Regions from separate parts of the Roseixanthobacter pseudopolyaromaticivorans genome, predicted to be linked through region 3. Evidence: predicted binding sites of a transcription regulator. Region 3 holds the regulator's gene; each other region holds the start of a gene.
What was found. The regulator HrcA, encoded in region 3, represses chaperone genes, less so after heat shock. The targets are predictions, from matches to a motif close to GTTAGCACTCNCNNNNNGNGAGTGCTAAC.
Positions count from the first base shown of each region.

Region 1: groES (co-chaperone GroES) is a predicted target of HrcA. The motif match lies at 1,968-1,996, and genes of this name have one in related genera.
Region 2: groES (co-chaperone GroES) is a predicted target of HrcA. The motif match lies at 1,631-1,659, and genes of this name have one in related genera.

Region 1 covers NZ_CM195539.1:3,831,480-3,836,025, reverse strand. Annotated here, with positions in the region: gene groL (chaperonin GroEL) at 1-1,586, opposite strand, end outside; gene groES (co-chaperone GroES) at 1,635-1,922, opposite strand; gene V5F68_RS18055 (hypothetical protein) at 2,246-2,779, shown strand; gene V5F68_RS18050 (class I SAM-dependent methyltransferase) at 2,898-3,779, shown strand; gene cytX (putative hydroxymethylpyrimidine transporter CytX) at 3,972-4,546, shown strand, end outside.
Region 2 covers NZ_CM195539.1:1,973,423-1,977,968, reverse strand. Annotated here, with positions in the region: gene queA (tRNA preQ1(34) S-adenosylmethionine ribosyltransferase-isomerase QueA) at 1-395, opposite strand, end outside; gene V5F68_RS09530 (exopolysaccharide biosynthesis protein) at 479-1,081, opposite strand; gene V5F68_RS09525 (usg protein) at 1,203-1,472, opposite strand; gene groES (co-chaperone GroES) at 1,770-2,057, shown strand; gene groL (chaperonin GroEL) at 2,104-3,735, shown strand; gene recQ (DNA helicase RecQ) at 3,882-4,546, opposite strand, start outside.
Region 3 covers NZ_CM195539.1:3,429,909-3,434,454, forward strand. Annotated here, with positions in the region: gene V5F68_RS16250 (hypothetical protein) at 1-779, shown strand, start outside; gene grpE (nucleotide exchange factor GrpE) at 874-1,506, opposite strand; gene hrcA (heat-inducible transcriptional repressor HrcA) at 1,592-2,692, opposite strand; gene rph (ribonuclease PH) at 2,859-3,572, shown strand; gene rdgB (RdgB/HAM1 family non-canonical purine NTP pyrophosphatase) at 3,572-4,207, shown strand; gene hemW (radical SAM family heme chaperone HemW) at 4,204-4,546, shown strand, end outside.

The DNA.
Region 1 (4,546 bases), 400 kb from region 3:
TCCTTCTTGGGCAGCTCGGCGATGAGGGCTTCGGTGGTGACGATCAGGGCGGCGATGGAGGCCGCGTCCTGCAGGGCGGTGCGCACGACCTTCGCGGGATCAACGATACCGGCCTGGATCATGTCCACATATTCTTCCGACTGGGCATTGAAGCCGAAGTTGGCGTCGTTGGACTCCAGCACCTTGCCGACCACGATCGAGCCTTCCACGCCGGAATTCTCGGCGATCTGGCGGATCGGGGCTTCAAGCGCGCGCAGCACGATCTTGATGCCGGCGGTGATGTCGGAATTGTCGGAGGTCAGCGCCTCGACGGCCTTCTTGGCGCGCAGGAGGGCGATGCCGCCGCCCGGCACGATGCCTTCTTCCACCGCAGCGCGGGTGGCGTTCAGGGCGTCGTCGACGCGGTCCTTCTTCTCCTTCACTTCCACTTCCGTGGAGCCGCCGACGCGGATGACCGCGACGCCGCCCGCCAGCTTGGCCAGACGCTCCTGGAGCTTCTCGCGGTCGTAGTCCGAGGAGGTTTCCTCGATCTGCGCCTTGATCTGGTTCACGCGGGCTTCGATATCGGCCTTCTCGCCGATGCCGTCCACGATCGTGGTCTTTTCCTTCTCGAGGATGACCTTCTTGGCGCGGCCGAGCTGGGCCAGCGTCACGTTCTCAAGCTTGATGCCGAGGTCTTCCGAGATCACCTGGCCGCCGGTGAGGATGGCGATATCCTCCAGCATGGCCTTGCGGCGATCGCCGAAGCCGGGGGCCTTCACGGCCGCGACCTTGAGGCCGCCGCGCAGCTTGTTCACCACCAGGGTGGCGAGCGCCTCGCCTTCCACGTCCTCGGCCACGATCACCAGCGGCTTGCCGGACTGAACGACGGCTTCGAGCACGGGCAGGATCGGCTGCAGACCGGAGAGCTTCTTCTCGAAGATCAGGATGTAGGGATCTTCCAGGTCGGCGATCATCTTCTCCGCATTGGTGACGAAATAGGGAGAGAGATAGCCGCGGTCGAACTGCATGCCTTCGACGACTTCGAGCTCGGTCTCGGCGGTCTTGGCTTCCTCGACCGTGATGACGCCTTCATTGCCGACGCGCTGCATGGCGCCGGCGATCATCTCGCCGATGGACGAGTCGCCATTGGCGGAAATGGTGCCGACCTGCGCGACTTCGGCGGAGGACGACACCTTCTTGGCGCGGCCCTTGATGTCGGCGATGGCGGCGGCGACGGCGAGGTCGATGCCGCGCTTCAGATCCATCGGGTTCATGCCGGCGGCGACCGACTTGGCGCCTTCCTTCACGATCGCCTGGGCGAGCACGGTGGCGGTGGTGGTGCCGTCGCCGGCCAGGTCATTGGTCTTGGAGGCGACTTCGCGCACCAGCTGGGCGCCGAGGTTCTCGAACTTGTCTTCCAGTTCGATTTCCTTGGCGACGGTCACGCCGTCCTTGGTGATGCGGGGCGCGCCGAAGCTCTTCTCGATCACGACGTTCCGACCCTTGGGGCCGAGCGTCACCTTCACTGCATTGGCGAGGATATCAACGCCGCGCAGCATCTTCTCGCGGGCATCGCCGGAAAATTTTACGTCTTTGGCAGCCATGTGCCGTCTCCTGAATAGCTAATCTTGTGGAAGCGAAAGGGCGAACCTTCAGGCGATGACGCCGAGGATGTCGCTTTCCTTCATGATGAGCAGGTCCTGGCCGTCCACCTTCACTTCGGTGCCGGACCATTTGCCGAACAGAACGCGGTCGCCCGCCTTCACGTCCAGCGCGACGACCTTGCCGCTTTCGTCACGGGCGCCGGGGCCCACGGCCACGACTTCGCCCTCCTGGGGCTTTTCCTTGGCGGTATCGGGGATGATGATTCCGCCGGCGGTCTTCTGCTCGGCTTCAATGCGCTTCACGACCACGCGGTCATGCAAAGGGCGGAAGGACATGGGCATGATCCTCTTGGTATTGGAGCGAGCCGGGGGCTCGCGGTCTTTGGCACTCGCGCGATGGGAGTGCCAATCCCGGCCGGAGATAAGGAGCCGCCGCCCGCGCGTCAAGGCAGGCAGACTTACCAATGTGTAAGAGATCGCCGCATAAAGTGACTCAAACAGCGTGTCGGGGCGGCGCGAACGCGAATTTGTGTGTTGGACCAAGCATCGACGCCGCGACGAACAGGCTTTATGGTTGCGTCTCGCCCCGTTTCCCCGACGGGCGCGGTGCCGCATGCGGGTTGCCGTATTCGAGTAAGCTCTCGCCTCGGAGTGTGTGAATGTCTCAGTCCGCAGTTCGGTCCGTCGCCGGGGATGCCTGCGACACCGGCCCTGTTCGCCGTTCCAGCATCTCTTTCTATCGCCTCGGGATGGTCGCGGCCGTCATCGGAGGCCTGGGTCTTGGCGCCTGCGCGACCGGCCCGAGCGAACCGCCCCCCCCGGCGGCGCCGCAATATACCAGCCCTATTCCCGCCGCCAGCCTGGTGGGCCGCTACGGCCTCGCCGCGTTCCACCGCCCGGAGGACGCCGCCCGCACCGAGACCCAGGCGCGCGCGCAATGCAGCAATCCCTATGTCATCACCGCCGGCCCCAATGGCGGCGTGATGATGTATCTGGCCGACGACAACAAGCTCACCGAGCTGGTGTCCAAGGCCGCCGGCGGCCCCACCTTCATCGGACCGCCCGAGGACCCCGCCGGTGGCGAGCGCGACCGCCAGGTCCTGCGCTGGGACGGCCAGGTGCTGGTGCTCAAATGGGTGGACCCGGAAATCTCCAAGCGCTACGGAACCATGGTCTACGTGCGCTGCAGCTGAGCGGGCATGTCCGGGTGGCGGCGTTGGCCGCTGCCCGTCATATGAGCTATTGAACTGTCGCGCCGCGCCGCGGCGACCGGCACTTCCGGGGCGAGCGTGCGGCGCCCCAGAGGGCCAGATGGATCGTTCCGAAAAGCTGCTCCACGGCATCGACAAGAGCATGCGCGTGCTTGAGATCGGGCCGTTGTTCCGCCCCATATGCAGCCGGGCCGAGGGGTGGAACGCCTATTCCATCGATCACGCCAGCGAAGACGAGTTGCGGCAGAAATACCGCAACCATGTGGACGTGGATGTCTCGCGCATCGAGCGCGTCGACTTCGTCTGGCGGGGCGGGCCGATGGTGGATGCCGTTCCCAAGGTCTATCACGGGGCGTTCGATGCCTGCATCGCCAGCCACGTCATCGAACACATTCCCGATCCGATCGCGTTCCTGCGTTCCCTCGCGGCCCTGCTGAAGCCGGGCGCGGTGGTTGCGCTCGCGGTGCCCGATAAACGCTGGTGCTTCGATTTCTTCCGTCCGCTCAGCACCACGGCGGGCTGGCTGGAGGCCAATCGGCTCGGGCTCACCAAGCACAGCCGCGCCACCCGGTTCGAGTACGAGACCTCGGTGATCAATAGCGACGGGCGGGTGGCCTGGGGCCCCGGGCCGCTGGGCACGCCGAGCTTCTCGGGATGCCCGATCTGGCAATCCTATAATGTGTTCCGGCCGCAGAGCGACCTCGAGAACGAGGATTATGTGGACTGCCACGCCTGGTGCTTCACGCCCAGCAGCTTCGTGCTGATCATCGAGGAACTGCACGCCCTTGGCGCGCTCGACTTCCGCATCAAGCACACCTTCCCCACCGTAGGGCACGAGTTTTTCGTCATTCTGGAACAGAGCCAGGAGCGCGAAACCGATGTCGCCCGCATGCAGAAGAGACGCATGCGCCTCATGATGGCGACGGCGCGGGAATTGCGGGAGCAATTGGAGATGCTGCCGGTTCACCTTGACCTGGATTAGAGCTCTTCTGACCTTCCTGCGTGCGGGCCGTGAAAAGCGCGGCGAAATCTTGCAATACGGCGGATGCCCGCTTCCCTCGGCGGAAAACCCGCTTTAGATGGGTCCGGACTCCGCACAGCCTCAGGCGCCGCGGCCCCCTTCTTCGCGCCGCGCTCGGAACGGGCCGCCCGCGCCAGCACCTTGAGTGACACGATGGAACGCGCCGCGACCACCTATGATCCCCTGACTCCCGTGCCCCCCCACCGGCGGGTGTTCTCCGGCTCGGATGCCTTCGCCCTCTGGTTCAGCCTCGGCATCGGCCTGCTGGTGCTCCAGGCGGGTGCGCTGCTGGTCCCGGCGCTCAGCCTCGGCACGGCCTTTGTCGCGATCGTCGCCGGCACCGTGCTCGGGGTGGTCTTGCTCTCCGCGGTGGGGGTGATCGGCGCCGATTCCGGGCTCTCGGCCATGGCGAGCCTGCGGCCCACGCTCGGCTTGCGCGGTGCCATCCTGCCGACGCTCATCAATATGGTGCAATTGGTGGGCTGGGGCGCATTCGAGATCATCATCATGGGCGAGGCGGCGGAAGCCTTGTCCAAGCAGGCCTTCGGCTTCTCGCTGCCGGGCGTGTGGACGCTGCTGTTCGGCGTGCTCGCCACGACCATCGCGGTGATGGGGCCGGTGTCCTTCGTGCGGCGCTTCCTGCGCGCCTGGGGGCTGTACCTGCTGCTGGGCGCGGCGGTGTGGCTCACCTGGCGGCTCATGGCCAATTACGATCTCGCCGCGCTTTT
Region 2 (4,546 bases), 1.5 Mb from region 3:
GCCAGCACGGTCGCATCCAGCGTGCCGAGGGCGCACGTCTCGCCCGCACCGCCGAAGCGCACCCGATCCCCCGGCGCGAGGCGCTTGGCGGGACGCGCGAAGGTGCGCCAGCACTCGGGTGAAAGGCGCTTCACCAACGTCGCCTCGATGCGCACGGTGGAGCCGCCCTCGCGGCTGCGGGTGCCGTCGAGGCGGGCGGGGATGACCTTGGTATCGTTGATGACCAGCGCATCGCCCGGCCGCAGGAAGCGGGGCAGGTCGCCGATATGGGCGTCCTCCAGCTCCGGCGTTCCGTCAGGGCGCACCACCAGCAGGCGCGCGGCGGCGCGCGGCTCGGCGGGGCGGAGCGCGATCAGCTCGGGCGGCAGTTCGAAATCAAAGGCGTCTACGCGCATGAAACCCACATGCGCCGCGGTCCATGCGGCGGGAGCGCCTTCCTAATTCGGTTTGGCCGGAAGGGAAACCACCAAACGAGCGCTCAGAAGATGGCGACGGCGCCCTGCCAGATGGCCCAGCTCATGGCCGCCGTGATCAAAATACCCAGCACGGTGGCGAAGAAGCCGGCGAGGATCACCGCGCCGTCGCGCTCCACCAGGCCGAGGCCGAAGATGCACACGGCAAAGCCCGGCGGCAGATTGCCGAGGAACGGAATGGGCAGCAGCAAGATGAAGCCGAGCAGCACCACCACCGCGCCCACCACCCGGCGGGCCGTGGGGCCGGCGAACATCTCCATGCGGGGCCGCGACCAGCGCTCGAACCATTCGATGGTGGGACGCGACCGGGTGACGATGGCGTCCAGCATGCTGCGGGAGAAGGTCTGGCGGGCGATCCGGTCCGGCAGCCACAATTCCTGCCGGCCCATGGCCATCTGCAGGCCGATGAGGCCGAGCACGATACCGCAGATCACCGGGATTCCCGGCGGCATGGGAATGCAATTGGGAATGCCGAACAGCAGAAAAGTAATGCCGAAGGCGCGGTTGCGCAGCGCATTGATCAGATCGCCGATGGCGACGCGCTCTCCTTCCTGGGCGGCGAGTACGGCGGCGAGCAGTTCAGACGTGCGCGGTGTGCGATGATCCACGGGGGCCTCGGGTCCTTCAGGCCTTCCTCTTAGCACCGCGAAAGCGGCGCTGTCAGGGCATAAGCTGCAATCGCTCCAGCCTGTTGGCTTGCCCCCGTGGATCGCTCCGGCGCCGAACGCCTCAGTGCAACACGAACAGGCCGCTGACGGTGCGCAGTTCGGCGGGCTTGATCAATTGCTGGTGCGTGACCTCCACCGAATGCAACTTTCCGTCCAGATCGCGCTCCCAAAATTCAAGGAATTTCATCAGCTCGGGAAATTTCGGGCACAAATCATATTGCTGCCAGATAAAGCTCTGCAAGAACGCCGGGTGGTCCGGCATGCGGTAGAGAATGTGAGCGGTGGCCAGGCCGTAGCCCGCCATCTGTTTGGCAAAACCCTCCGAAACCATCTTCGACACCTCCGTGCGGTGCTCCAATCGATCATGGGCAAAAGGATTGTCGGCTCGCTACCTTGCGCGGGCCAGACTAAAATTTGGTATATCGGTTCAAATTCAAGGCGTTAGCAGCGAAGGCGCCGGAGTGCTGACAAGGTGGCCGGGACCGGCCCCGTAGCACTCACCACCGAAGAGTGCTAATAATCCGCCCGCCTGCCCTTGCGAGGGGACGAAGCCCCTCCTAGATCAGGCTGGCCGCGGCGGTGATGCCGCGCCCGTGAAGAAGATCAAACATTGAACCGGAGGTTCCCGATGGGTTTCCGCCCTTTACATGACCGCGTGGTCGTGAAGCGCATTGAAGCGGAGCAGAAGACTGCTGGCGGCATCATTATCCCCGACACCGCCAAGGAAAAGCCCCAGGAGGGCGAGGTGGTTTCCGTGGGCCCTGGCGCGCGTGACGAAAGCGGCACTGTTGTCGCCCTCGACGTGAAGGCCGGCGATCGCGTGCTGTTCGGCAAGTGGTCCGGCTCCGAGGTGAAGATCGACGGCCAGGACCTGCTCATCATGAAGGAAAGCGACATCCTCGGCGTCATCGCCTGAGCCGTCGCCTTCCCTTCCACGTTCCTCGAAATTCAGGAGACGGCACATGGCTGCCAAAGAAGTAAAATTCTCCGTTGATGCGCGCGATCGCTTGCTGCGCGGCGTCGACATTCTCGCCAACGCCGTAAAGGTCACCCTCGGTCCCAAGGGCCGCAACGTGGTGATCGAAAAGTCCTACGGCGCCCCGCGCATCACCAAGGACGGCGTGACCGTCGCCAAGGAAATCGAACTGGAAGACAAGTTCGAGAACCTCGGCGCCCAGCTGCTCCGCGAAGTCGCGTCCAAGACCAATGACCTGGCCGGCGACGGCACCACCACCGCGACCGTGCTGGCCCAGGCCATCGTCCGTGAAGGCGCCAAGTCGGTCGCCGCCGGCATGAACCCCATGGACCTGAAGCGCGGCATCGACCTCGCGGTCGACGCCATCGTCAAGGATCTCGCCGCCAAGTCCAAGAAGGTGACCTCGAACGCCGAGATCGCCCAGGTCGGCACCATCTCCGCCAACGGCGATGCCGAAGTCGGCAAGTTCCTGGCCGAGGCCATGGAGCGGGTCGGCAACGAAGGCGTCATCACGGTCGAGGAAGCCAAGACCGCGCTCAGCGAGCTGGACGTCGTCGAAGGCATGCAGTTCGACCGCGGCTATCTCTCGCCCTATTTCGTCACCAATGCCGAGAAGATGCGCGTTGAGTTTGAGGATCCCTACATCCTCATCAACGAGAAGAAGCTCTCGGGCCTCCAGGAATTGCTGCCGGTTCTCGAAGCCGTCGTGCAGTCCGGCAAGCCGCTCGTGATCATCGCCGAGGACGTGGAAGGCGAAGCCCTCGCCACCCTCGTCGTGAACAAGCTGCGCGGCGGCCTCAAGGTCGCGGCCGTGAAGGCTCCCGGCTTCGGTGATCGCCGCAAGGCCATGCTGCAGGATATCGCCATCCTGACCGGCGGCCAGGCCATCTCGGAAGACCTCGGCATCAAGCTCGACAGCGTCGATCTTTCCATGCTCGGCCGCGCCAAGAAGGTCGTGATCGAGAAGGAAAACACCACGATCGTGGACGGCGCCGGCGAGAAGGCCGACATCGAAGCCCGCGTGGCGCAGATCAAGGCGCAGATCGAGGAGACCACCTCGGACTACGACCGTGAGAAGCTCCAGGAGCGTCTGGCCAAGCTGGCCGGTGGCGTCGCCGTCATCCGCGTCGGCGGCTCCACGGAAGTGGAAGTGAAGGAAAAGAAGGACCGCGTCGACGACGCCCTGCACGCCACCCGCGCTGCGGTGGAAGAAGGCATCGTCCCCGGCGGCGGCGTTGCGCTGCTGCGCTCCATCGCTGTGCTGGCCGGCATCGCGGTTGAGAATGCCGACCAGAAGACCGGCATCGAGATCGTGCGCCGCGCGATCCAGACCCCGGCCCGCCAGATCGTCCAGAACGCGGGCGACGATGGTTCGGTCGTGGTCGGCAAGATCCTGGAAAACCCGGATTATTCCTTCGGCTACAACGCCCAGACCGGCGAGTATGTCGACATGGTGAAGGCCGGCATCATCGACCCCACCAAGGTCGTGCGCACCGCCCTGCAGGATGCCGCCTCGGTGGCTTCGCTGCTCATCACCACGGAAGCGCTCATCGCCGAAGTGCCCAAGAAGGGCGGGGCCGCGATGCCCCAGATGCCCGGCGGCGGCATGGATTACTGATCGCTTCGCAGCGTTCGGTTCAGGGGAAGGGCGCAGCGCGAGCTGCGCCCTTTTTCGTTGCGCGCCGCCATTTTGAGCGCGCGTGTTGAGAGAAAGCTTTAAGTGCGGCGCAGGATTTTTCGCGCGGCCCGGAGCAATGCCCGCCGCTACGCCTCGCGCACGGCTTTCAGGAATTGCGTGCCATAGCGCTCCAGCTTGGCTTCGCCCACGCCGGACACATCGCCGAGCCCGGCCAGCGAGCGTGGCCGCACGCGCGCGATCTCCATCAGCGTCGTGTCGTGGAAGATCACATAAGGCGGCACGCCCTGAGCGCGCGCCAGCTCCAGGCGCAGCGCCCGCAGCTTCTGATACAGCGCCTCGTCGTGGGGATCGGAGAGCGCCGTCTTCGGCGCCCGCGCCCCGCCCGTCACCCGCGCCGCACGGGTGCGCGCTTCCACCTTCAGCTCGATACGCCGTTCCCCGCGCAGCACCGGCCGGCAGGCGGTCGAAAGGGACAGGCCGCCGTGGCCTTCCACATCCACCTGAAGCAGGCCGAGCGCCACCACCTGCCGGACGATGGCGCGCCACTCGTCCCGCGAGGTCTCCTTGCCGATGCCGAACGTGCTCAGCGTGTCGTGCTGGAATTTGGTGATCTTCTCCGTGGTCGCGCCCACGAGCACATCGATGACGTGCCCGGCGCCGAAGCGCTCGCCGGTGCGATAGACGCAGGACAGCAGCTTCTGCACCGCCTGCGTGCCGTCATAGGTGCGCACCGGCTCCAGGCAGGTGTCGCAATTGCCGCACGGCTCTTCGCGCTGCTCCTCGAAATAGG
Region 3 (4,546 bases):
CGCAGGCCTATCCGCAGATCGAATCCGGCTTCACCGACGCGGCGCTCGCCACCAAGGGCATCACGGTGGAAAGCCGCGGCCCCCTGGTGGCGGATCCCAAGAGCCTTCCTGAATCCTCGCCCCTGCGCGACGCGCAGACCCTTCTCGTGGTCGGCAGGCAGAGCGCCGGGCCGGTGACTGCAAAGAAATGGATCCTGCTGGCCGGTACCGCGAAAGGCACCGCCCTGGTGACGGTGCAGCTTCCGGAGGCCAATGCGGGCGATCTTTCCGACGAGGCCGTGCGCAAGAGCCTGATGACGCTCGCTTTCCGCGCGCCCCCCTCGACGCAGGAGCAATTGGCCGGTCTGCCGTTCAAGCTCGGCGACCTTGCGGGATTCCGCGTGGTGAAGGTCATCGGCAACACCGCCGTGGTGCTCACCGAAGGCGATAAGGACGTGGTGGAAAGCGCCAGCCAGCCGATTTTCGTGGTGGGCGTTTCCCCCGGCACGCCGCGCGAGGACGATCGCGGGCAGTTCGCCCTGCGGTCCCTCTCCTCCGTGCCCGCGGTGCGCGACATGCATATCGATCGCGCCGAACCGCTGCGCATCGGCGGCCAGCCCGGCTTCGAGATCATTGCAACCGCCAAGGATGCCACATCGGGAGCGGACGTGAAGGTGATCCAATGGCTGCGGTTCGGCTCGAACGCGCATATCCGCATGATCGCGGTGGTGAAGGCGGATGCCTTCCAGGACACCTACACGCGCGTGCGCGCCATCCGGGACGGGTTGGACACCAATTGACCTTCGGGGTCCTCGGCGCCCCAGCAAAAAGCCGTCGCAGCCTGCGCCGCGACGGCTTTTTCAATCAGTCAACGCGTTCGAAGCCAAGGCTGCGTCAGTTGGCGGAACCATTCTCCGCCTTGGCCTCCCCGGGCGCAGCTTTCGGACCGCCGCGCGAAACGCCGACCATGGCGGGACGCAGAACTCGGTCGCCGATCACATAGCCGGACTGCACCACCTGCACCACGGTGCCATTCGGCACGCTCGCGTCCGGCACTTCGAACATCGCCTGGTGGAGATTGGGGTCGAATTTCTCACCGACCGGCTCAACCTTGCGGATGCCGTGCTTTTCCAGACCCTTTTGGAGGCTGCGTTCGGTCAATTCCAGACCGTCCAGCAGCGCCTTGAACGCGCCTTCGGCCTTTTCCTTGGCCTCCGCCTCAACCGCGCCGAGCGCGCGGGCGAGATCATCGGCGACGTTCAACACGTCGCGCGCGAAGGAGGCGATGCCATAGGTCTTGGCGTCGGTCACTTCCTTTTCGGCCCGGCGGCGGATGTTCTCCGCTTCCGCATAGGCGCGCAGGAACTTGTCCTTCAAATTCGCGACCTCGCCTTCCAGCCGCTGCTTCTCCGCCTGGAGTCCACCGGCCTCCCCGACCTCGGCGAGCGCTTCCATCTCTGCGCCCTCGGGATCGGAGTTCAGGTCGGTATGGGGCTTCGCGTCGTTCGCGCCACCCTGATCGCTCATGCCCATGTCCTCGTCGCTAACAAACACCGCCCCACGGGCAGGTGCACCGATTTCGCTCCGCATATCGGGGGCATGGCGGGAAAAATCAAGCCGCGTCGGCCCCCGGGGCTCCCAGAACACGGCTCACGACCCGCGCGGTGAAGTCCACCATGGGCACGATGCGCCCATAATTGAGCCGCGTGGGGCCGATCACCCCAAGTACGCCCAGCACGCGGCCCTGGCTGTCATGATAGGGCGCGACAATGGTGGAAGAGCCGGAGAGCGAGAACAATTTATTCTCCGAGCCGATGAAGATGCGCAGCGACTGGGCATCCTCCGCCCGGCCGAGCAGGTCCACCACATCGCGCTTCGATTCCAGATCGTCGAACAGCAGGCGGATGCGCTCGAGGTCCTCCAGCGCATGGAGATCCTCCAGGAGTTTCGCCTGTCCCCGCACGATCAGCTTGCGCTCCGCCGGCCCGTCACCCGACCATGAAGCGAGGCCCGCCTCGACCACCCGCGCGGTGAGGGCATCCAATTGCTGGCGCAGGTCGCTCAGCAGGTTTTCCATCTCGGCCCGCGCTTCCGCGAGCGTGCGGCCGCGAATATGGGCGTTGAGAAAATTCGTCGCCTCCGTGAGGGCGGACGCCGGCAGGCCCATGGGCAGCGGCACCGCCCGGTTCTCCACCTGCCCATCCTCGGACACCAGGATCACCAAGGCGCGGTTCGCGTCCAGCGGCACGAATTCCACATGCTTCAGGCGCGGATCGGTCTTGATGGTCGTGACCACGCCCGCCCCGCGCGACAGGCCGGACAGCAGGGCCGAGGCCTCGCGCAGCACGCCGTCCACGGTATAGCCCTTGGCGGCGGCGGCGACCTGGGACTCGATGTTGCGCCGGTCGCCCTCGCTCACATCGCCGATTTCCATCAGCGCATCGACGAAAAAGCGCAGTCCGCGTTCGGTTGGCAGGCGGCCGGCGCTGGTGTGCGGTGCGTAGATCAGCCCCGCCGCCTCCAGGTCAGCCATCACATTGCGCACGGAGGCGGGCGACAGCGACATGGGGATGAGGCGGGCGATGTTGCGCGAGCCCACCGGCTCGCCCGTGGCGAGATAGCTTTCCACGATCTGGCGGAAAATCTCGCGCGAGCGCTCGTCGATCTGGCCGAGGGCCGCTGAAAAGGGAGGAATGATGGGATCGATGGGCAAGGCCTCACTCCGGCGCACACGGACAGGACAGCTTCAGCGGGAAGTCGGCGGGACGACCGGGGAATCCATCCTTCTGTGGTTCAAGCCTTCATCATACCACGCCCCTTGCCCCCGCGCGCGCCCACCCCTAAAACGGCGGCCTGTTTCACAATGGATTGGATAGATTATGCGCCCGAGCCGCCGCGCGAGCGACGAGATGCGAGCCGTTTCCTTCGAGCGCAACGTTCTGCGCCATGCCGAGGGCTCTTGCCTCGTCAAGTTCGGCGACACCCACGTGCTGGTGGCGGCGACCCTGGAAGAGCGCCTGCCGCCGTGGCTGAAGGGCCAGGGCCGCGGCTGGGTGACGGCGGAATATTCCATGCTGCCCCGCGCCACGCTGGAGCGGACCCGGCGCGAATCCACCACCGGCAAGCAATCCGGCCGCACCCAGGAGATCCAGCGGCTGATCGGCCGCTCGCTGCGTTCGGTGACCGATCTGGTCGGCCTCGGCGAACGTCAGATCACGCTTGATTGCGACGTGCTCCAGGCCGACGGGGGCACCCGCACGGCCGCCATCACCGGCGCCTGGATCGCCCTGCATGACTGCATGAGCTGGATGTATTCGCGCTCCATGCTGAAGACCATTCCCCTGCGCGAGCACGTCGCGGCTGTCTCCTGCGGCATTTTCGAAGGCACCCCGGTGCTCGACCTCGACTATCCCGAGGACAGCAAGGCGGAGACCGACGCCAATTTCGTCATGACCGGCTCCGGCGGCATCGTCGAGATCCAGGGCACGGCGGAAAAGACCCCGTTCACGGAGGCGGAGTTCCTGCAATTGCTCTCGCTCGCCCGCACCGGCATCAACCAGCTGGTGGATTTGCAGAAGCAGGCGGTGGCCTGATGACCCATCGCCGGCTCGAAGGGCGGCTGGTGGTCGCCACGCACAACAAGGGCAAGCTCATCGAGATGCGCATGCTGCTCGAACCCTATGGGGTGGAAGCGGTGTCCGCCGGCGAACTGAACCTGCCCGAGCCCGACGAGACCGGCACCACCTTCGCCGCCAATGCCCGCCTGAAAGCGGTCGCGGCGGCCACGGCGGCGCAATTGCCCGCGTTTGCCGATGACAGCGGGCTGGTGATCGACGCGCTCGGCGGCCAGCCCGGAATCCACACCGCCCGCTGGGCCGGGCCGGAGCGCGATTTCGAAAAGGCGATGGAGACCATCCAGTCGCTGCTGGTGGCGCGCGGCGCCACCGATCCGGATGCGCGCACCGCCCGGTTCGTCTCCGCCCTCTGCCTTGCCTGGCCCGACGGCCACGTGGAGGAATTCGAAGGGGTGGTGGAGGGCGAACTGGTGTGGCCGACCCGCGGCGCCAAGGGGTTTGGCTATGATCCCATGTTCGTGCCCGAGGGCCACACCCGCACGTTCGCGGAAATGAGCGCGGAGGAGAAGCATTCCATGCCGCCGCTCGGCTTCGGCCTCTCCCATCGCGCCCGCGCCTTTCGCCAATTGGCGCAGGCCTGCCTGGAGGCATGACCACGATCCCTTCTTTTACTTCCGGCCCCGCATCGAGCGGTCCCGCCCCTCACCCGCATGCGGGAGGAGAATCGGATCGCGCGGGTTTAGATACCGCGGGCGGTTTCGGTGTTTATGTGCATTGGCCCTTCTGCCTCGCCAAATGCCCCTATTGCGACTTCAACAGCCATGTGCGGCACGCGCCGCCGGACCAGGCGCGATTCATCGCCGCTTTCCGGCAAGAGATCGCTCATATGCGTGCCCTCACCGGGCCGCGCGAAGCGGGGACGGTGTTTTTCGGCGGCGGCACGCCCTCGCTCATGGCGCCAGGCACCGTCGCGGCGATCCTGGAGGCGGTGA